DNA from 2 places in the Rhodoferax aquaticus genome. Region 2 is predicted to be linked to the other one. Evidence: predicted binding sites of a transcription regulator. Region 2 holds the regulator's gene; the other holds the start of a gene.
The links. The regulator FliA, encoded in region 2, starts transcription of late flagellar genes. The targets are predictions, from matches to a motif close to CTAAAGTTTNNNNNNNNNNNGCCGNTA.
Positions count from the first base shown of each region.

Region 1: EXZ61_RS03800 (YjfB family protein) is a predicted target of FliA. The motif match lies at 9,848-9,874, and genes of this name have one in related genera.

Region 1 covers NZ_CP036282.1:795,855-807,326, forward strand. The annotation lists gene EXZ61_RS03745 (response regulator transcription factor) at 1-363, opposite strand, end outside; gene EXZ61_RS03750 (RNA polymerase sigma factor) at 502-1,107, shown strand; gene EXZ61_RS03755 (2-dehydropantoate 2-reductase) at 1,282-2,268, opposite strand; gene gph (phosphoglycolate phosphatase) at 2,315-3,046, opposite strand; gene EXZ61_RS03765 (outer membrane beta-barrel protein) at 3,231-3,848, shown strand; gene EXZ61_RS03770 (CsbD family protein) at 3,957-4,163, shown strand; gene EXZ61_RS03775 (patatin-like phospholipase family protein) at 4,313-6,256, opposite strand; gene EXZ61_RS03780 (HDOD domain-containing protein) at 6,453-7,370, opposite strand; gene rpe (ribulose-phosphate 3-epimerase) at 7,395-8,072, opposite strand; gene apaG (Co2+/Mg2+ efflux protein ApaG) at 8,143-8,550, shown strand; gene thiL (thiamine-phosphate kinase) at 8,559-9,581, shown strand; gene EXZ61_RS03800 (YjfB family protein) at 9,612-9,812, opposite strand; gene EXZ61_RS03805 (M14 family metallopeptidase) at 9,919-11,076, shown strand; gene EXZ61_RS03810 (hypothetical protein) at 11,139-11,378, shown strand.
Region 2 covers NZ_CP036282.1:4,145,825-4,157,296, forward strand. The annotation lists gene flhA (flagellar biosynthesis protein FlhA) at 1-902, shown strand, start outside; gene flhF (flagellar biosynthesis GTPase FlhF) at 899-2,335, shown strand; gene EXZ61_RS19130 (P-loop NTPase family protein) at 2,328-3,131, shown strand; gene EXZ61_RS19135 (RNA polymerase sigma factor FliA) at 3,131-3,847, shown strand; gene EXZ61_RS19140 (hypothetical protein) at 3,916-4,290, opposite strand; gene flgM (flagellar biosynthesis anti-sigma factor FlgM) at 4,334-4,651, opposite strand; gene flgA (flagellar basal body P-ring formation chaperone FlgA) at 4,745-5,479, opposite strand; gene flgB (flagellar basal body rod protein FlgB) at 5,693-6,124, shown strand; gene flgC (flagellar basal body rod protein FlgC) at 6,151-6,555, shown strand; gene EXZ61_RS19165 (flagellar hook assembly protein FlgD) at 6,571-7,239, shown strand; gene flgE (flagellar hook protein FlgE) at 7,291-8,571, shown strand; gene EXZ61_RS19175 (flagellar basal body rod protein FlgF) at 8,595-9,335, shown strand; gene flgG (flagellar basal-body rod protein FlgG) at 9,341-10,123, shown strand; gene EXZ61_RS19185 (flagellar basal body L-ring protein FlgH) at 10,139-10,852, shown strand; gene EXZ61_RS19190 (flagellar basal body P-ring protein FlgI) at 11,026-11,472, shown strand, end outside.

The DNA of each region.
Region 1 (11,472 bases), 1.4 Mb from region 2:
CTCAGCGCGGCGCAGCAAGGCTTTGACGCGCGCCAGCAATTCGGCCAGCGAAAACGGTTTGGTGAGGTAGTCGTCAGCGCCCAGCTCCAGGCCCAGCACGCGGTCCAGTTCGGTGGACTTGGCCGTGAGCATCAGGATGGGGGTGCTATTGCCTTTGGCGCGCAGGCTTTTGCAGACCTCTAGCCCATCCATGCCCGGCATCATCAAATCCAGAATGAGCAGGTCATGCGCTTGGCTGGTTTCTTGGGCCAAGGCGGCCACGCCATCGGCCACTTCTGTGACCGCATAACCCGCGCCTTGCAGATTGAGCGTCAACAGGGCCCGGATATCGGCCTGGTCTTCAGCAACGAGGATTCTTTTCATGGGGGTACCTTAATGCAACTTAGGTCGCAGATCACGGCAAAACCTTACAAATGTTATCTGGCTGTGATATTTCGAGAGCAAGGCGTGAGGCGGGGCCGCGACAGTAGAGCCACGGAACACTTCAAGCCCACGACCACCATGAACACTTTTGCTTTCTCCACCACCGCAGCGTTTGATGCCAGCCACATCCAAGCCTTGATGGCGGGCTTTGTGCCAGACGCGGACGCAGACACCTCGGCCTGCGCCGCACCAGCCGCGCCCTTGGACTGGATGGATCTCATGCCCCACCGGGACTATCTGGTGCGCTTTGCCCAACGCAAGTTGCAAGACCCCAGCTTGGCTGAGGACGTGGTGCATGACGTGTTTGAAGCGGTGATGCAGGGGCGCAGCAGCTTTGCGGGCCGCAGCGCCTTGCGCAGCTGGCTCACGGCCATTTTGAAAAACAAAATTGTCGATCTGATTCGCCAGCGTGCCCGCTACGACAGCCTGGAAGAAGAGGGCGAAGACAGTGACGTGTGGCAGCTGCAGTGCCCCAACCCCGGCCCCCATGAAGTGGCTGAGCAGCGCCAACTGCTGCAAAACACCATGCAGCGCATCAACACCCTAGCACCTGGCCTGCGTGATGTGATGGAGTTCCGCGTGATTGAAGACGAGTCGTCCGAAGACGTGTGTGCGCGCCTGCAGATCACCGAGTCCAGCCTGTTTGTGCGCCTGCACCGGGCGCGCAAACAGCTGCTCTGCTAAGCCGAGACTGTCCATGAGGCGCACCTTCGGTGCTGTTTGGCGGCTGACGGCGCAATGGTGGTCATTTTGGCCCCTCTTCGTTACCCATAGCACCAGCTATGGGTGCCTCAGTCGGAACCAAACTGCCTCGCCACTGCTTCCGCCATCCATCCAAACCCTCATGGACAATCTCTGCTAACTTTCCTTCGGGTACAGGCCGTGCACCCGCGCAAACAAGCGGGTCAGGCCCAAGAGGGCATTGATATTGGGCGTAGGCACGGCCAGCCGGGTTCCAATTTCTTGCACTGCCGTGACGATGGCGTCCAGCTCCAAGCTGCGCCCTGCTTCAGCGTCTTGCAGCATCGAGGTTTTGAAGGCCCCCAGCTTGGCGGTGATTTGCTGGCGGTCTTCCGGGCTTTGATCAATGGGGCAGCCCAGCAGGGTGCCGATGGCCGAGGCTTCCAACATGGCGTCTGCGCAAAAGCTACGTACCAAGGGGTCGCCCAAAATCAGGTCAGCGCTTGCACCTGTCATGGCCGAGATGGGGTTCATGGTGAGGTTGCCCCACAGCTTGTACCAAATGTCTTGGCGGATGTGGCCGCTGTGGGTCACATCAAAGCCTGCTTGCGCCAGCACATCGGCAATGGCTTGCACGCGCGGGTCTTGGCCGCCGGTGGCAAGCCCCACGATCAGGCCTTGCCCCATGCGGTGCTGTACCCAACCCGGCTCCGACGTGGCGGCGCTGGCATGCACCACACAACCCACCACGCGCTCTAGGGCAATGGCCTGGCCAATGGTGTTGTCAGGGTCCAGGCTTTGTAGCGGGGCATCGGCAAAGGCGGGCAGGTGCTGGCAGAACCACCACGGCACACCATTCATGGCGGGCATCACCAAGGTGTTGGGGCCCAGTAGCGGTGCTAGCTGGGGCGCCAAGGCTGCCAAGGCTTGGCCTTTGACCGTGATGATGACCAAGTCTTGCACGCCCAAGTCCGCCGCTGAATCGCTGGCAGTGGCCGCGCATTGCAGCAAGCCTTGTGCGGTGCCCATGCGCCAGCCGTGGCTGCGCAAGGCTTGGAGTGTGTCGCCGCGCGCCAGAGCGCTCACCTGAGTGGTTCCGTGCAATGCCAAGCGGGTGCCCAACATGCCGCCAATGGCGCCCGCGCCAACGATGCAAATCTTCATGGTGTGTCCTTGTCTCTTCGAAGGTTTAAAGCTGTGGTGCGTGGGTTTATGCCGCAAGCTCGGCGGGCCACCGGTCCCAGGGAATCTCGGCCAAGCTGTCGGTGTAAGCGTCGGCGTCTACCGTGGTAATGGCGTGGCCGTGGTTATAGCCATAGCTCACCAAGAGCACGGGGCAGCCCGCTGCGCGGGCGGCTTGGGCGTCGTTGCTGCTGTCGCCCACCATCAGGGTGTGGGTGGGCACAGTGCCCAAGGCCTCGCACGCCATCAGCAGTGCCATGGGGTCGGGCTTTTTGCGGGCCACGGCGTCACCGCCAATGGTGATTTCGAAAAAACCATCCAGCCCTTTGATGGCCAGCAAGTCTTTGGCAAAGCCCGTGGGCTTGTTGGTCACGCAGGCCAGGCGCATGCCGCGCGCCCGCATGGCCTCCAAGCCCTGCAGCACGCCGGGGTAGACCTGCGCCAAGCTCCCGTTGATGCGCTGGTAGTGGCGGTAGTAACTCTCCAATGCCTGCGCGGTGAGCGTGCCGTCTGCGCGAGCTGCTTCACTATGGATAGCTGCTTGCGCAGTATCCACGAGCGCCAGCAAGCTTTTTACCAAGTTTTCTGTGCCCTTGCCGACCAGCGGCTCCACGGTGGCACGCTCTACCGCGAAGTCACAGTAGGGGGCTGGCAATTCGGCCAACATGCAGCGCAGCACGGCAACAAAGTCGTCCATGGTGTCTACCAAGGTGCCGTCTAAATCTACCAAGGCGGCTTGCAAATAGCTAGGGGTCAACATAAGGGGGTTGGGTGTGTAGGTGTGGGGTTGAAATGGCTAGCAGTCTAAAGCCTTGCCCTTGCCGCAAGAGCTGCTGCGTCAGAAGAACTGTGCGCAATGCGCTGCAGCGCACCGAGTCGGGAAGCCCCTGTCTGCATAGTGAAGTTTGCCTAGCTTTCATTGACGTTTTCCAAGGGAACTCCCTATGACTTTGACTTCCATCCGAACCTCGCGCTTGGCGCATGCGGCCAGCGGCTTGCTGGCTGCCACGCTTGTGTGTTGCGCGCCCACCGCTTTCGCCCAAAACCAATCCCGAAGCAACGAACCCGTAGGCCACGGCTATGTGGGCTTGACCGGTGGGCCGTCGGACTTTTCACGCATCAGTGGCGGCAACGGCCTGTACTCCCGCGAAGACCGCAACACCGCCTACAGCGTGGCCTTTGGCAACTACTACCTGAGCCCTGACGTGGGCTTGGAGCTGGGCTATACCAACTTCGGCCAGGTGTCGCGCGGGGGTGGCACCACCAAGGCCGAGGGCATTAACTTGAGCCTCATAGGCAAGTTACCGCTCAACCAGTCGTTCAACCTGCTGGGCAAGATAGGCACCACCTACGGCCATACGGACGTGTCCGCGCAACCCTTGTCCGGTGTGACGCAGGGCAGCGAGAGTGGCTTTGACTGGTCCTACGGCATCGGTACGGAGTTGCTCATCAACCCGCAGTGGTCGGCTGTACTGTTGTATGACGAAACGTTGATGAAGTTTGCGGGTGGCAGCTCAGACCGGGTGAGCACGGTCAGGCTCGGTGCACGCATGCGTTTTTAGAGCGCTGCAATGTGGCGCTGCGAACCGACGCCTGCGCCCCGATTGCCTAGCATGACTCTGGTGTGGCCAAAGCCCACACCACTCCCTCCACCCACCAAGAAAGCGACTATGAACAAAGACCAATTCAAGGGTTCCGTGAAAGACCTGACCGGCAAAGCCCAGCAAGCGGCCGGTAAAGCCTTGGACAACAAAGAGATGCAACTCAAGGGCCTGCAAAAGCAAGCCGTAGGCAATGCCGAGAAAGCCATTGGCGATGCCAAGCAAGGCGTGAAAGATGTGGCCGACGCCGTCAAGCACGCAGCCAAAGCACGCTGATACGTCAGCCACTGAAGAGCCCCTAGCCTTTACTGGGCTAGGGGTTTTTACGGATCGGTACTTGGTCGACGAAGACGAGTCGCTTGCCGGGCTGAATCTAAACGCACCCGTGCAGTGATCGCGTGGCACGCCCTAGCGCACCTACGCACTCACAAACGCGAAGCTGATATCTGCGAGTTGAACCACTCTGGCTGAAAGACGCGGGGATCACTGCCGAGCTTCTCGCGCGCATGCTCCAAGCCAATGTTGACCACCTTGTGAAACGATCCCCACTCCAACATGCCCACGCGGGACACATCGGGCGTGAAGCCGAGGTCTAGCTCTTTGCGCATGCGTTTCTCGTGGGATTGGCTCGACATGGCCGCCACGTTAAACACAATGGCCGCAAGACTGGGTAGGCCTTTGTATTTGCGGCGCGAGCGCGGTCTAAAGAAGCGGTCTACAAACAGCTCCACGCTGGACGGCATGGCCTCCAGCGCCAGTGGGCGGTAGCGGTCGCGGCTCATGTCCACACCAATGACCCTTGCAGCACCAGAGGCCCGCATGATGTCCACCGGAAAGTTGTTGAAGGTGCCGCCATCGGTGAGTAAGTCGCCTTGGGATAGCACTGGGGGCAAGGCCGCCGGTATAGAGACGCTGGCGGTAATGGACGTTGCCAAATCTCCCATGCGCAGGGTTTGCGCTTGGGCTTTCGAGTAGTTAGACGCCACGCAGAAGTAGGGCTTCCACAGGTCTTCGATGCCAATGGGGTGTCCCAATGCATTGACCACCGCGTCACGGATGACGTTGGCAAGCCTATTGCCCCGAATGATGGACATGATGGGCAGCCAATTGAAGTCTCCCGTGGGGTTCACTGAGAAAGCTTTGGCCGCCAATTTTGTCGTGTGGGTGGCATCCAAGTCCATGGCGGCATAGGCTGCCATCACCGAGCCAATGCTGGTGCCTCCAGCCATGTCCCACTCAATGCCGTGCTCCTCCAAGGCCTGCATAACCCCTAGCTGCGAAAACCCTCTGGCGCCACCGCCTGCTAGCACCAAACCAGTCGCTTGGCCGGCAACGATGCGGGCCAAACGTCCCCAATCTGCCGCATTGCCATGGCGCACATGGAAGTGCGAAAACCCTTCTACCGGAATGTGAGGTCGCGCTGTTAGCCAGCGCTTGGTGTGGGTCGGCGTTCGTGTATCCGCAGGGTGCAACAGCAAGAGGCTGCGGGTGACAGCCACAGCAGGGCTTTCGCGCGTCAGGTGTTGGGCTTCCACATCGCTGAGCTGGCAGTCGCCCTGGGCGTTGGCTACCAGCAGAATCAAGTCCGCATGGCGCAAGCAAAGCCGGGTCCACGGCGTGTCGTCTTGGTCTGCAACCAAGACTTGCATGGTGTGGCGCAGCTCTTGTTCGTCGAGCCAAGCCAGAAGCTGATGGTATTGGCGGTCTTGTGACAACTCGGTGTCCGCAGCACCGGCGCCCAGCGCTTGGTTGACCGCGTCACGGTTAATGAGGGCAATGGGGTATAGGTCGGCTTGGCTGGTGTACTGCGAGCGCGCCAATTGCTGGGCGATGGAGTCACGCAAAGTGCCGCCCAAAGCTTGAATGTCGAGGTCGGCATGCAGCGGGAGCACACACACATTGACCATGTGGCGTTGCTGCGAACGCTTGCGGTTGCTGCGCGAGAGTCGCTCCATGAGCTTGCGGGCTAAGGGCAGCGCCACGTTGGGCCAGGTTTGCAGTAGCTCGGTAAAGTCTTCGGCTGCCAAGCGCAGCAACACACAGTCGCGCAGCGCCGTAATGGTGGCGCCGCGTGGCGCTTGGCTGATAACCCCCATCTCACCAATGGGCTCGCCCCGCCCAATTTCACCCACCGATTCCATATGCCCTTCTGCATCGCAGATGGACGCGCGCAGTCGACCAGAGAGCACCAGGTAAATGCTGTCGGAAGGGTCGCCTTGCTGCATCAGCACTTCGCCACCGGGGAGGTGAACGGTGGTCATGCGCGGGCGTATGCGGGCAAGGGATTCGGCGTCGATGTCGCCAAACACCTCTTGCAATGTGGATGTCAGCAACTGTTCGTGCAAGGTTGCTGGTTGAATGCTTGTCACTGCTTGTCTCCCTGTCCATCGGTTTTGTGTGAAACGGATTTGGCCTTGGCGCTTAACGGCGCTCTTGTAGGTTTTCGGGGCCACATCATAGCCAATGCCTTGTGGTCCGACGGTGTCGTTTGGGTGAAGCCTCGGGCCAGTGTGGGGATATTGCGACGGCCAGATGCAGTGCCTTGGGGCACCTTGCGTGGAGTGGCTAATGCACGCCCGTCTCCGTAGCGTGTCGCGCTTGGCGCAACACGGTGGCCAGCGGGTGGTGGGTTTGTTGCAGGCCGTGGGCGTAGAGGTCTTGGCTAAAGGCCATAAACCCCTCGGTGATGTCCCAGGCTTTGGCGGCATGGCCAAAGAGGCGCAGGGTCGCAGCGTCTGCAGCGCTGGCAAACGCCTTGCTGGGCGCAAGCGGCAAGGCAAGCCCCGCTTTGCGCCAAGCAGCCAGCGCCACATTCCAACCCGTGGTGCTGAGCAAGCCTACCAAGTAGCCATCTAAAGTCCGTTGGTGTTGGTGCTGGGCGAGTGAGGCTCCGCGTTCGGCCAGTTGATCTGCCCGGTCCCACAGTCGTTGGGCTAGCCCCGCAGTGAGCAGCGATGCACTGTCTCGCACAATCGGCTTGAACAGCACTTTGGCAATACAGCAGTTCAGCCCGTTGTGTCCTATTTGGGCAATGGCGTCTTCCAACCGATCAATGGGCTCGCCCGCCCTGTAGTTTGGGCTGTTAGCCAAGTGCAGCACTTCGGCCATGAGCACTGGGTCGCGGCTGATTTTCTTGGCCACCATAAACACCGGTAGTTCGTGCTCACGCATGAGTGCGACTAACCTCGGTATGAGCTGGGCGGCGCGCGGCAGCAAGGCCTCGGGCAGGCTAGGCTGCCGCAGCAGTGCGTTCAGCGTCGCCAAAAGCGCCTGCTCCTTAGGGCTGAGTGCGGTGTCTACCAAGGCCTGCGTGGCAGTTAACCATGGCAAAAAAACCGCTGCATCCTGGGGTGGAGCACCACTCTTGGTCGCGGTAGCCGCCGCAGGCGGTGCGTCATGGCCAGCGGCAACGCCTGAGGGCGCGCGTGCCTTGGTTGGTACGTTTTCTTGCCCGCGGCTAAAGAGCCGGCTGAACCATCCCATAGGTGCTGCGTTTTTTTATTTGTTTTATGCAGCCAATGCGACGCGCATGGCGTCAATCACACCCTTGTAGTCGGGCTTGCCAAAAATGGCGCTACCCGCCACAAAGGTGTCAGCTCCGGCGTCGGCCACGCGGCGGATGTTGTCGGTCTTGATGCCGCCGTCCACCTCCAAGCGGATGTCTTTGCCGCTGGCATCAATACGGCGGCGCACGTCTTCAATCTTGCGCAGGGCCGAGTCAATAAAGCTCTGGCCGCCAAAGCCGGGGTTCACGCTCATGATGAGCACGAGGTCAATGTCCTCAATCACCCAGTCCAGCACATCCAGCGGCTCTGCGGGGTTGAACACCAAGCCCGCCTTCACGCCCTTGGACTTGATGGCTTGGATGCTGCGGTGCACATGGCCCGATGCGTCTGGGTGGAAGCTGATGTAGTCCGCACCCGCTTCGGCAAAGCTGGCCGCCAGTGCGTCTACGGGGGAGATCATCAAGTGCACATCAATTGGCACAGCCACGCCCGCAGCGGTTTTGGCGTGGGGCTTCAAGGCGCTGCAAATCATGGGCCCAAAGGTCAGGTTGGGCACATAGTGGTTGTCCATCACGTCAAAGTGAATCCAGTCGGAGCCAGCGGCGATCACGTTTTTGACCTCTTCACCCAAGCGGGCGAAGTCGGCAGACAGGATGGAGGGGGCAATGCGAAAGGTCATGGGGGCGTGATGCGCAGGGGCATTCCAGTTAGGTTGGCAATGCCCGCATTTTCGCAGGTAGCATTGGGCTATGTCCAAGTACCAATTTTTGGTGGAAGTGCAACCCCAGTACCTTCCCGATCAATCTTCTCCGCATGACGGCATGTATGTGTTTGCCTACACCATCACCATTACCAATGTGGGGGAGGTCACGGCACAGCTGATCTCTCGCACCTGGAATGTGAATGACTCCAACGGCCTGACCGAAAAGGTCAAAGGCCTGGGCGTGGTGGGCCAGCAGCCCTTGCTTAAGCCCGGCCAAGCCTTTGAATACACCAGCGGCACCCGCCTGCGCACCCCCACGGGCACCATGCACGGCAGCTTTTTCTGTGTGGCCGAAGACGGCGAAAAGTTTGACGCCGACATCCCCATGTTTGTATTGGATGCCCTCAGCGATGTGGACTCCGACGGCCCCGGCGGCAAGCGCACCCTGCACTAAGCCCTGCCATGGGTGAGTTTGAGCTGATTGCCCAGTTTTTCACGCGCCCCCAGCACCCCTTAGGGCCGGGGGTGGAGTTGGGCATAGGCGACGACTGCGCGCTCTTGGCCCCCACGCCAGGCATGCGCTTGGCGATATCAAGCGACATGCTGGTGCAGGGCCGCCACTTCTTTGCAGACGTAGACCCCCGCAGCTTGGGCCACAAAGCCTTGGCCGTGAACCTCAGCGACTTGGCCGCTTGCGGCGCGCGCCCCCTAGCGTTTACCTTGGCGCTGGCCCTGCCACAGGCCGATGCAGCGTGGTTAAAGGCGTTTGCCGAAGGCATGTTTGCCTTGGCCGACCAACACGGCTGCGCCCTCATTGGCGGTGACACCACCCAAGGCCCTTTGAATATTTGCATCACCGTGTTTGGCGAAGTGCCGCCCGGCCAAGCCTTGTTGCGCAGCGGCGCTCAGGTGGGTGACGATGTGTATGTAAGCGGCACGGTGGGCGACGCCCATGTGGCCCTGCAAGTGCTACTGGGCCATGTGACGCTAGACGACGCCACCTTTGCCAAAGCGCGCCAGCGCCTAGAGCAACCCACCCCGCGCGTGGCCTTGGGCCAAGCCCTGCGGGGCATTGCCACGGCAGCGGCCGATGTGAGCGACGGCTTGGTGGGCGACTTGGGCCATATCTTGAAGCAGTCTGGCGTAGGCGCCACGCTGCGCGCGCAGGATGCTATGCAATTGCTAGCTGCTTGCGCAGTATCCACGGGCGCAACAGGCCAATTTGCCTCTAAAAATGCCTCGTTCATCAGCCCCGAACTGCATTTGCAAAGCGTGCTGGCCGGAGGAGACGACTACGAGCTGGTGTTCACCGCCTCGCCCGCCAACTGTGCTGCGGTGCAGGCTGCAGCGTTGGCCAGCGGCACGCCCGTGCATTGCATAGGCCAAATCGAGGCAGCGCCAGGTTTGCGCGTGGTGGACAGCGCTGGCCAGCCGGTGGCGCAAGGCGTCAAAGCCTTCGACCACTTTGCGCCCCACAAAGGCTAAGTCCTGGTGCTGCCCGGCAGCCAAAACCTTCTAAACGAAAGTGTTGACCTTGGTGCCCACGCTGCCTTGGGTGGCCAAGGGCGGTTGGGGCAGGGCTTGGATCAGCCCCAAAGCGGCCACGGCTTGGGTGTCTAGCGCTTTTTTGAGCACCATGATGTTCACCTGGTCGGCCGTGTCGCTCTGTGCTGCTGCGGTGGCGGCTTGTACGGCGGGGGTGTTGGCAATATTCATATGAAAACTCCCTGAAAACTTGCGCGGTGGCCTACTATCGGCACAGTGGCTGCAAACTTAAGGAGCAGCCCCTACAATCCCGCCAATTTCATGAACAGGAGCCGCTTTGAAACACACCAGCCCCAGCGTTCAACTTCACATCTCTTCCCAGTTTGATTCCGGCGCCATTGAGGTGCTCAGCCTGACGGACCACCGCAACATCCAGCTCAACATCCGCAAAGACAATGCCGCTGAGTTTGCCCAGTGGTTCCACTTTGCGCTGCACGGTGCGGCAGGCTTGCCCATCATCATGAAGTTTATGAACGCGGGTGCTTGTGCCTACCCCAAAGGCTGGGAGGGCTACCGCGTAGTAGCCAGCCAAGACCGCCAGCACTGGTTCCGTATCGACACCCAGTTTGACGGCAAGGTCATGACCGCGCGCATGACCCCCGACAGCCAATGCGTCTACTTTGCCTACTTTGAGCCCTATTCCCATGAGCAGCATTTGGACTTGCTCAGCTCTGCCGCCTTGTCACCCTTGGTGAGCATGGAGCGCTTGGGCAGCACGGTAGAAGGGCGCGACATGACCCTGCTGCGCATCACCGACAGCCACAGTGCCACCCCCATGGCGCAAAAGAAAAAAGTGTGGGTCATTGCACGCCAGCACCCTGGCGAAACCATGGCCGAGTGGTTTACCGAAGGCTTTTTAGAGCGACTGGTTGACCAAGACGACTCGGTAAGCCGCGAGCTGCTTAACAAATGCGTGTTTTACGTGGTGCCCAATATGAACCCCGACGGCGCGGTGCGTGGCAACCTGCGCACCAATGCAGTGGGCGCCAACCTCAACCGCGAATGGGCGGAACCCACGGCAGAGCGCTCGCCCGAAGTCTTGGTGGTGCGCCAAAAAATGAAGGCCACCGGCGTAGACCTGTGCCTAGACGTGCATGGCGACGAAGGCCTGCCCTACAACTTTGTAGTGGGCTCAGAAGGCAACCCCGGCTACACCCCGCATGTGGCGGATCTGGAAAATGCTTTCAAGTCCAGCTGGATGGCCTCGTGCCCCGACTTTCAAGACGAATTCAACTACGGCCGCAAGGGCCCGGGCGAGGGCAACCCCACCCTGGCCACCAACTGGATTGCCCAGCACTTCAACTGTTTGGCGTTCACCATCGAGATGCCGTTTAAAGACAACGCCAAATTGCCAGACTTGGCGGCGGGTTGGAGTGGCGAACGCTCGCGCAAGCTGGGCGCCAGCGTGTTGCAGCCGCTCATGGCCGTTCTCTGAGTTCCCGCCGGCACCCGCAATGGATAGAGGGTGTCCCAACCATTTTCAGCGAAGGACCTGATATGCGTTCACTTCTCGGGTTGATTGGCGTACTTGTCACACTGGCACTGGTGGGCTTGCTCTTCAAGCAGCAGTTAACTGCCAACCGCGTGCCGCAACCACTGTTGTCAACGCCCACTGCGACCATCACGGTAGACCCCAAGGCCACAGCAGCCCAGCAAAGCCAGCAGATTCAAAACCAAGTCAAGCAACAGGTGGAGGTGCTAACCCAGCCCAAGCCAATGCCCGACGAGGTGAAGTAGAAGCCTTGGCCCAACCCTTGGGTTGGTGTGAGGTTTGCTATATTTTGTGTAGCTGCTTGCGCTTGTTGGATGGGCGCTACAGGCTGGTTTAACG
Region 2 (11,472 bases):
AGGTAGGCTTTCTGCCCCCTCCTGTGCATGTACGCGATAACTTGGAGCTTAAACCCAGTGCCTACCGCATCACCTTGCGCGGAGTGATCGTCGGCGAAGGCGAGGCCTTTCCCAATATGTACCTCGCCATCAACCCTGGTGGGATTACTACGCCTCTGATTGGCACCGCTACCACCGACCCAGCGTTTGGGCTTCCCGCGCACTGGATCGACGACATGCAAAAAGAAGCAGCGCAAATGGCCGGGTTTACGGTGGTTGATTCCGAGACTGTGATGGCCACCCATTTGTCACACTTGATGCAAGTACAGGCATCCAAGTTGTTAAGCAGAACTGAGACACAACAGCTTGTAGAACACGTAGCGAAGTTGGCGCCCAAATTGATTGAAGAGGTAGTACCCAAAATGGTCTCCGTTGCTGTATTCCAGAAAGTCCTGCAGCTGCTGCTGGACGAGTCTGTGCACATCCGCGACATACGCACCATCATTGAGTCCATTGCCGAACATGCCACAACCGTGAGCGACCCTGCCGAGCTGGCGCGTCGGGTGCGAGTGGCTTTGTCTCCCGCCATCGTGCAGCAAATCTATGGCCCTGTGAAAGAGCTCAACGTCATCGCAATTGACCCGGGCCTTGAGCGTTTGCTGGTCCAGGCTTTGGGCAACAACAATGGCCCCGCTTTGGACCCTGGCGTTGCAGACATGCTCACACGCACAGCGGCCGAAACCGCCATGAAACAAGAGGAGATTGGTGTCCCCGCCTGCTTATTGGTGCCAGACCAAATTCGCAGTGCCATCTCCCGTCTAGTGCGGCGCGTGGCACCAAGGCTTCAGGTGCTCTCGCACAGTGAGATTCCAGAGACCCACACTATCCGTATCGGCCCCATTTTGAGAGGTGCAACATCATGAACATCCAACGTTTTACCGCACCCACCTCGCGCGAGGCACTCGCAAAAGCCCGTCTCGTATTTGGAGAGGGCACTTTGATTCTGTTTAACCGCCCGACAGAAAACGGGGTCGAAGTCGTCGCCACCGCTGAAGAAACTCTGGAGGCACTCGACCGCGGGGAAGGGTTAGACGGGGGCAAAAAAATAAGCCTTGCGCGCAATGGCGCGCCGCCCACGTACCAGCAGGTGGCAAGCAAGGTAGAAGATGACGCCAGCCAGCTGTCCATGAGCACGCTGTCCTTTCAAGACTATGTGCGTGAACGCATGCTCAGAAAGCGCAGCGAGAGCGCGCCCGCCGAGCCCGTTGCGCCGATCAAGACCGTCAAAACAGTGGAGCGGCCTAGGGCTGCATCTGCCCACGGGTTTGAAATACTGGAATCACCACAGCAAGCAAAACCTGCTGCGCTCCGCAAAGTACCGACTCTGACCAACACAACAACTGGTTTGCCCAAAGAGATCGTGACGGAACTGCACGCCATGAAGGAGCTGATTGAAGACAAGTTCAACACCTTGGCATGGTTGGGCCAGGCCCGCCAAAACCCCATTCAGTCCAACATGATGCTCAAACTCATACGGGCTGGTTACTCGCCTACGCTGGCACGAACGATCCTGGAACGCATGCCAGAAGAGATGGATGCATCACAAACCGTGCGCTGGGTCATGGACGTGCTCGAACGCAATCTGCGCACCGACGCAGATGCGCCGGCCATTCAAGAAGAGGGCGGCATCTTCGCGCTGATTGGAGCCACCGGAGTTGGCAAGACAACCACCGCAGCCAAACTCGCAGGCATATGCGCGCGCACCAACGGACCCAGCAGCGTCGGTTTGATTACGCTAGACACTTACCGCATTGGAGCGCAAGAACAACTCCGGGCCTACGGAAAGATGCTCGGTGTGGTGGCGCACCTCGCGCATGACCGCGCCGCCTTGCAAGACCTACTGGGACTGCTATCCAACAAGAAATTGGTGTTGATCGACACCACAGGCCTCGCACCACGCGACCCTCGCAAACGTGAAATGCTGGATCTGTTGGAGCTACCAGACATCAAGCGCCTACTGGTACTGAATGCTGGCGGTCATGGGGACACGCTAGAAGAAGTTGTTTCCGCATTCAAAACACCAGGCAGCCCCCAAGTTATCTTTTCGAAGATCGATGAAGCGGTCAAACTAGGGCCCGCCATTGACGCAGCCATTCGCCACCAGCTAACCGTGCGCGGCGTGACCACCGGGCAGCGGGTCCCTGAGGACTGGGAGCCTGCCAATGCCTCCAAGCTTGTGCGCGCCTCCATGCGCGCAGCTACCACCTCCGCCTTCGACCCCAAAATTGGAGATCTCAATCTTTTCTTCAACCCTGCTGCGTACGCACCTGCCAGCAAGGGGGCATTTGATGCTTGAAAAACCATTGAACCAAGCCGCAGGCTTGCTGGAACTTGCCGAACCGCCGGCACCTAAGCTCATGGCGGTGGTAAGCCATGGGGACGAGCAATCTGAGCTCCCCCTACTTTGGCGACTATGCGCCGCATTGGTTGACTTTGGCTATGCTGTCACCGTACTCGATGGAACAACCCGAGAGTCCGAGGCCAATCCAGGCCTAGAACAATACCTAGAAAACGGCTACTGGACGTCCGACGACAAAGAAGACGTGCCCGCATGGAGCATCATTCCGGCGGGCTTGGGTTTGCGTAGCCTAGGAAGCATGGCGGACTCGCAAGCCCAAACGCTCGCCTACTTGCATCAGCTTTTCCAAAACGAGGGCATTGTTTTGATCTACGACAGCGCAGACTGCTTGGTTCCTCTGCTGTATGACACAGGCATCTCCCCATTGCTGGTACTCACGCCCTTGCGCTCGTCGCTCATTACTAGCTACCGCTCTTTGAAGCACTTGTTGCTTAACGGACGGCTAGAGCCTACCATTGTGGAAATGGCGCATCGGCAAGGTGCACTCCCACCGAACAAGTTGGGCAACGTAGCCAACAGTCTGACCGAATGTGCCAAAAACTTTCTGGGCTATGGGCTGACGGCCCTGCAAATTGAAGCGCCTTTTGATGACGACAGACCGTGTGTAGACATTCAAAACTTAGCACTTCGCATGCTGGAAAACACCTTGCAACTTAGCGCTGATTGTGTAAGTCACCCCGCTCAAGCCGGTTCACTGGCCCACACGAGTGGCCAACGCGTTGGGAGCCATTGATGTACACCGCAAAAGGCCAAATGGATCGCAACGCGCTGATCAAACAATACCAGCCGCTTGTTCGACGCTTGGCACACCACATGATGGCCAAGCTCCCCGCCAGTGTGGAGGTGGATGACTTGATTCAAGTGGGCCTGATTGGACTATCCGACGCGCTCACACGTTACGAGTCAGCGCAGGGCGTTCAGTTTGAGACCTTCGCCACCCAGCGCATTCGAGGCGCCATGCTTGACGAGCTGCGCGAAAACGACTGGATGTCCCGAGGCTCTAGAAAAAGCCAAAAAGACATTGAAACAGCCATGCGCAAGTTAGAGCACCAGTTGGGCCGCAGCCCCGCTGAATCAGAGATTGCCAAGGAGCTAGGCATGAGTTTGGGTGACTACCAGTCTCTGCTTGGCAAAGTTCGTGGCACGCAGCTGGTGTATCTAGAAGACATGTCACGCCGCAATGAAGACGACGACACCTTCTTAGATCGGCATGTGGCGGATACGGATGCAGACCCTCTCAACATGCTACGCGATCAACGTATTCGCGCAGCTTTGGTTGCGGCTATTAAGGGTCTACCGGAACGGGAGCAGCACATCATGAGCATGTACTACGAACAAGACATGAACCTCAAGGAGATTGCCGCAGTGCTAGACGTCACGGAGTCCCGCGTGTGCCAACTGCATAGCCAATCCATTGCCCGGCTGAGAGCCAAAATGCGCACCCACTAAGACCGAAAGCACACCGTTACACCCATAAAAAAACCACCCAATGGGTGGTTTTTTTATGGCCTGGCTGATCAAGCCATGGCACCCCTCTTTGCACCCACACTCGAACTGCCATAAGGCCCAATCACTGGGCTATAGGTGGTGCGCTTGGCAGATGGCATCAAGATTTGCAAACCTTGCTCCACAAATGCAGCACGCCTGAGTAAGTTCTCGCGCAACACCGAAATACCAGCCGCCAACAGGTGCAGCCGCTCAGCATGGCGCAGCTTGTCCAAACGATTGCGGCCTAATTCGTCCACCAATTGAAGCAATTCCACTGCGCCCTTTTGCAAACTCACGCTAGCGAGCTGAATATCGTCCGAGCTGCCTGACAACAAGGCCTCAGAAGCTTGGGAGAACTGAAGCTCCAGTTGGTCTAACTGAAGTGACACAGGGTCATTCAACATGTTTGCGAACCTTCAACGTGTTTGGCAGGCGGCTGCTGTGGGCTCAACTTGTGGTGCGTTTGAGCATCTCTTGTGCGTTGGACAACAACTTGTCGGCAATCGCTTCAGCGTTAACTTTGTAAGTGCCTTGCTCAATTTGCGTGCGCACTTTTGCAACCTTCTGGGTATCGACCTCCGCCACGTCCGCTTGCTCCAGCGCGCGCGCTTGGGTGGATACCGTTACCGCAACTCCAGCCGACTTGGTGCTGGCGGGAGCATTGGCTTGCGTTTTTGCGGTCGATGCCGCCCCTGCCTTTTGGGCTGCGGGCGCATTAACTTGAGACACAAGAGCAGGAAGTTCTGAGGGTTGACCTATTTTCATCACGTTCTCCAAAACTACGATAAGCGTAGCCTCGTACGAGTGTTATCGGCCGGGCTGCAACGTACTTTAGCTTTTTTTTGAAAAGACAGGGCTTTACAGGTCAATTCTTACTGTATGGACATCCATCACTACCCCGGTCGCCACGCGGCCATTGTCCATCCGCACGCGGGCGGGTTGCCCCAAGATTCCAGCGGAAAGTGCCTGGGCGTCGGAAGAGATCGAAAATCCGGGGCCTTGCGCTACCACCCGCACTTGCGCGCCGGCTTGAAATACTTGCGCTGGCTTCACCATGCCTTGGCGTAAAGTTTGCCCAGTGCCGAGTTGGCGGGTTGCCACCTGCCCCACCCAAGCGGAGCGGTCGGTTAGCACAGGAGAAACTTCTTCCGCCCAATCTACCTCGGTCTCCACCATATCAGTGGGACCAATCACGGCACCCGATGCCACCGGGTTTTTTACAACCCATGCAGTGCCTAAGGCTTTGACTGTGGCGGGCATGGTGACATTCCAGCGCACCATGCCGTCCATGCAGCGCACACCGACCCGGGTCTTGCCCCACAAACGCAAGCCTACTGGCAAGTAGGCCTCCACGTTGCCGCAAGGGGCCAACTTCAAGCGACCATCGATACCCCCTACGGTGACTTCGGTACGCACGGCTGTTCCAGAAGCTGCCACATTGCTGGCAACCGCTGCACGTGCCCAAGTTTCCACCGCGGCTTGCAAGTCACTGTAGTTGGGGACCTGCGCCTGCACATTCAGGCAAGCCCCCGCTAGCGCCAAGCCAAGCGCGAGCGGCAGTGCGTGGGTGAGGCGGTTGCGAAACGGTGTCATAACAGTAGTTTTTAGGGTGGAGAAACTTGAAGTTCGCGCTTGTTCCAATAGCGCACTGGGCCAATGTAGGCGCAAGCACACGAACCATTTAACGCAAAAGCACGCCTTTCCACCGCCAATTCACAGGCTCAAAAATTCAAGTTTTTCCCATAATCGATTCAACGCTTTGCATGCCCTTGTCGTGCATCAGCGGTTTTGATGATGGGGTGACTTATGTTTGCCAATTTGACACAGGCCTTGGACTTCCAAGGCAAAGCTTTGGTGCTTCGCTCTGAGCGTCAGCGCGTCATTGCCAGCAACATTGCCAACGCTGACACGCCCGGTTATGCGGGCCGCGACATCAACTTCAAAGAAGCCATGAATGCCGCTGAAGAGTCCGCCGCACTGGCGCCAACACCCGCCAGAGGGGCCACGAGCGAAGGCACAACCCATCCCAACCACATACCACTGCAAAGCACCATGGACAAAGCTGGTGGCCCCAAGCTCAACTACACCATACAAACCCAACCTGCCATGGATGGCAACAGTGTGGACCTGGACCGCGAACGCGCCAACTTCGTGGACAACTCGGTGCGGTATGAGGCCACCCTTCGCTTCATTAACGGCAGTTCTAAAACACTCTTGAGTGCCATTCAAGGTCAGTAGGCAAGTTTCGCCCTAGGAGTCAGACCATGTCCATGTTTAGTATCTTCAATGTTTCGGGCAGTGCGATCAGTTCGCAATCGCAGCGACTCAACGTGGTGGCCAGCAATCTGGCCAATGCGGATGCGGTTGCTGGGCCTGATGGTCAAGGCTACAAAGGGCGCCAAGTGGTCTTTGAGACCGTGCCCATGGGCTCAGACGCATCTTCCGGCGTGAAGGTGAGCGCCATTCGCGAAAGCAATGAACCCATGAAACGGGTGCACAACCCCAGCCATCCGTCCGCGGACGCAGACGGCTACGTGCTCCAGTCCAACGTGAACCCGGTGGAGGAGATGGTCAACATGATCTCTGCCTCACGCTCATACCAAAACAACGTCGAAGTCATGAATACCGCCAAGACCTTGATGCTCAAAACCCTGCAAATGGGTCAATAAACCGAGGACGCGACCATGGCAACGACCACACCCGTGACATCCAAAGACCCCATCGCCGCATTGGCCGATGCTGGAAACACCAAGAAGAAAACTGGCCAAAGCGATGCCGATGCTTCGCAAGACCGCTTCTTGAAGCTCTTGGTTGCGCAGCTCAACAACCAAGACCCCATGAACCCCATGGACAACGCACAAATGACCAGCCAGCTGGCGCAGATCAACACGGTATCAGGCCTGACCCAACTCAATGAGACGGTCAAAACCTTGGGCAGCCAGTTTTCTGAGCTTCAAGTCATGCAAGGGTCCAGCATGATCGGTCGTGACATCTTGATTCAAGACAACAAGCTCTCCATCACTAACGGTGTCGCAAAAGGCACGATCGAACTGCCTAGCAACGCAAGCAAGGTGTCCGTGGAGATCATCAGCCCGGGAGGCAAGTTGGTCGACACCCTCAATTTAGGCGCGAAAAGCGCAGGGCGCAATGACTTTACATGGGATGCATCCAAGTACGCCGCAGGCGGAACACCCACCTTCAAAGTCACAGCCACGCAGGGTAATGACGCCATGACCACCACCGCCTACTCGCGCGACACGGTCGTATCGGTGGGCACCAACAACGGTGCCATGAGCTTGCAAACCAAAGGCCGCGCAGCGGTGGCCTATGCCGACATCAAAGCCATTTTGTAGCGTGTTTCTAACTACCACTGCCTGACCCGTCCATCGTTCAAGGAAACTACCATGTCATTTCAAACCGGGCTTTCTGGCCTCAATGCCTCGGGCAAGCGCCTAGACGTGATCGGCAACAACATTGCCAATGCCAACACCGTGGGCATGAAGGTATCGCGTGTAGAGTTCAACGAATTGGTAGCCTCTGCGCTAGGGCCCAGCGGAGGTGGCGGTGCGGGTGGTGGTATTGGTGTCGCCGTAGGCGCTGTGTCGCAACAGTTCTCGCAAGGCACGATCAACATCACGGGCAATTCACTGGATGTCGCCATTAACGGTGGAGGCTTCTACCAAATCACCCAGAAAGACGGCTCACCCGCTTACACACGCGATGGCCAGTTCAAACTGACCAACACCGGGGCGATTGTCACCAACTCAGGTGCCAACCTCATGGGCTACCCCACCACGCTGCTGGGCGTGACCACCAGCACCACAATTCAAAAGCTCACCGTTCCCACCGGTGCGCCCATTCCCGCAAAAGCCACCACCGCAGTCTCTGCCGAGTTCAACTTAGACTCGCGCGCTGCCATTGCTGCCACAGCAACCCCTCCGGTACCGATTGGAACGTATGGAACCACCCTCACAGGCTATGACTCACAAGGCGTACCGGTCCCTATTGACCTCTACTTCACCAAAGTGGGCGCAGACAAATGGGACATTTATATGCCAGACCCCTTGTCCACCACTACGACCCCCTTGCCGCCCAAAGCCGTTACCGGATTGAACGCTGTGCCGCCGTCACCCTCTGTCAGCTTTGACATCAACGGCAAGATTACTGCGCCGCTCACCCCCATCGACATCAAGCTGTATTCCCAGAATCCCAATGTCAATCTGGCCAGCACGCCACCGGGCCAGTTCACCGCAACACTAGACATCAAAACGGCATCCCAGTACGGCACCCCCTTTGCCGTCTCAAGCCTCACCCAAGACGGCTATACCGCGGGCAACCTAACCGCGGTCACCATCAACGACCAAGGTGTCTTGACCACCCAGTACTCCAACGGTCAAACCCAGGCGCGCGGCAAAATTTCCTTGGCTGACTTTCGCAACGTGCAGGGTTTGGTCCCGATTGGAGCAGGCGCATGGACCGAATCCGCCGCATCTGGCCAACCCATTCAAGGCTCGCCCGGCACGGGTAACTTTGGCAAGCTGCGCTCAGGGGCGACCGAAGACTCCAATGTGGACCTGACCGCGCAGCTCATCGACATGATGACCGCCCAGCGTGACTACCAAGCCAACGCCCAAACGATCAAGACGCAAGACCAAACGCTTAGCACCTTGGTCAATTTGCGCTAACCCGCTTGTAACGAAAGCCCCTTATGGACCGCCTTATCTACACCGCCATGACAGGCGCCAACGCGGCGGCGAGTCGGCAAGCCGTGCTGTCCAACAACTTGGCCAATGCGTCTACGCCGGGCTTTCGCGCGCAGCTCGCCACCTACCGTGCGGTCCCCTTGCGCGGGGACGGAGCAACTACACGCGTCTTTGCACTGGAAGCGACAGCGGGTCACTCAGATCTGCCTGGACCCGCCATGCGCACCGACCGTAGCCTGGACGCCATGGCCACCGGCAACTCATGGTTCACCGTGCAAGGCTTGGACGGCACCGAGGCCTACACCCGCAGCGGGCATTTCGAAGTATCGACCGACGGCACATTGGTCACAGGCAGTGGCCTGCCTGTGCTCAACAACGGGGGGTCACCCATCACGGTGCCACCCGGGGCCGAAGTATCCATTGGGCATGACGGCGGTGTCAGCGCCAAGGTGGGCAACCAACCCGCCAACGCCATTGGCCGCCTCAAACTCGTGAGCCCCAACGCCGACGACCCACTCAAGCGCAGCGACGACGGCTTGTTCAGAAGCCTATCCGGAGACCCGTTGAACAACGACGACAACGCACGTCTGCAAGTGGGTGTGCTTGAGGGTTCCAACGTCAACCCGATCGAAGCCATGGTGGGAATGATCCAAACCGCCCGTCAGTTCGAAGTACAAACCCGGCTGATGCAATCTGCGGAATCGAATGACCGCTCTGCCGCCCAGCTCCTAGGCTTGCAAGGATAAACACCATGATCAACTCCCTCTGGATCTCTAAAACCGGCATGGAAGCCCAGCAAATGCAGCTGGACGTGATTTCCAATAACTTGGCCAACGTATCCACCACGGGCTTCAAAAAATCGCACGCGGTGTTTGAAGACCTGATGTACCAAAACCTGCGCCAAGTGGGCTCCAACACGTCGGAACAATCCACCCTGCCCACAGGCCTGCAGATTGGTTTAGGTGTTCGCACCGTAGCCACCAGCCGCACGTTTTCTCAAGGCAATGTGCAGCAGTCCAATAACAACTTGGATGTTGCGATCCAGGGCAATGGTTTCTTCCAGCTAACGATGCCTGACGGCACCATTGGCTATACCCGCGATGGGTCTTTCCAGATCGACAACCAAGGCCGCATGGTCACCACGACGGGCCTGCCCGTGCTCAACGGCATCACCATACCAGCGAACGCAACCAGCGTCGCCATCGGGTCTGATGGCGCAGTCACCGCGCAGATTCCGGGCACGGTCAACCCCCAACCGATTGGCACCATCACACTGGCCAGCTTTATCAACCCCGCAGGGCTAGAGCCCAAAGGGCAAAACGTCTTTGCCGAGAGCACGGCCTCTGGGCAACCGAACGTAGGGACGGCTGGCGCCAACGGCATGGGCACTGTGATGCAGGGTTTCTTGGAAACGTCCAATGTGAACGTGGTGCAAGAGCTGGTCACCATGATCCAGACCCAGCGGGCGTATGAAATGAACTCCAAAGCCATTCAAACCTCAGACCAAATGCTGCAAAAACTTGGACAGCTCTAGCCCCAGGAGACCTACATGCCACACACTCAACCCCTGAATAAATGGCCGCGCTGCTTCAGAACAGCCATGGCCTTGGGCGTGGCGTGGGCCTGTAGCGCCTGCCAAACCTTGCCACAAAAAGTGGCTGTGGATTTTGCAGAACCTAAAGTCGCAGCGCCCATGCCCAACGCTGCAGCCGAAAGCAAGCCTGCAACCGGAAGCCTTTACCAAGCTGCAGGCTACCGCCCCTCTTTTGAGGACCGCAGGGCGCGGCAAGTGGGCGACACGGTGACCGTGCAAATTGTGGAAAACGTGACGGCCAGCCAAAAGTCCACCTCCACCGTGAACCGCACGTCATCGATTGACTCGTCCATCAAAGCGCTCCCCCTCCAAACGGCACCGGGCTTGGGCAAGTTTGACGTGGGTGCCGCCACCAACAACAACTTCTCAGGCAAAGGCGGCACTGAAAGCGCCAACACATTCACGGGCTCCATCACCGCAACCGTGATCGAAGTGCTCCCCAACGGGCATTTGGTGGTGGCGGGTGAAAAGCAGATTGGCGTGAACCAAAACGTGGATGTGTTGCGCTTCTCCGGCACGGTGGACCCACGCTTGGTACAACCGGGCAGCGTCGTGTCGTCCACCCAAGTGGCCAATGTGCGCATTGAGTCCAAAGGGCGAGGCGCCCAAGGTGAAGCCCAGACAGTTGGCTGGCTATCTAGGCTCTTTTTAAGCCTTCAACCCTTCTAAAGAATTCAACAATAGTGCCGAGGGTGATGGGTCTTGTCGGACCCAGCCCAAGCCGATTGCAGCATATGAAAACCCCTACTGCCATTGCCCCCCATGCAGGCCAATTGCGCAGCGGCCCCCAAGGTTACGCGCGTAGCGTACTGGTGCTGACCTTGCTGAGCCTTGCGCTGTGCATGGGGCTTGCAGGTACCGCACAAGCAGCGCGGGTCAAAGAAGTGGCGGCCATCGAGGGTGTGCGCAGCAACCAGCTCACGGGCTTTGGACTCGTGGTGGGACTAGAGGGTACGGGCGACCAAACCACACAGATGCCATACACCACGCAAGGTTTGACCAACTACATGCAGCAGCTGGGCATGACACTCACGCCGGCGGCCCTGACCCAGCTGCAACTAAAGAACGTGGCGTCCGTGTTGGTCACAGCACAACTCCCCGCATTTGCGCGGCCGGGGCAGTTGCTGGACATTAACGTCTCCTCCTTGGGCAACGCCAAATCACTCAAAGGTGGCACCCTCATTGCCACGCCGCTCAAAGGCGCTGACGGGGAGGTGTATGCACTGGCGCAAGGCAACCTCATTGTGGCCGGCGCTGGTGCGGCCGCAGGTGGCAGCAAGGTCACGGTC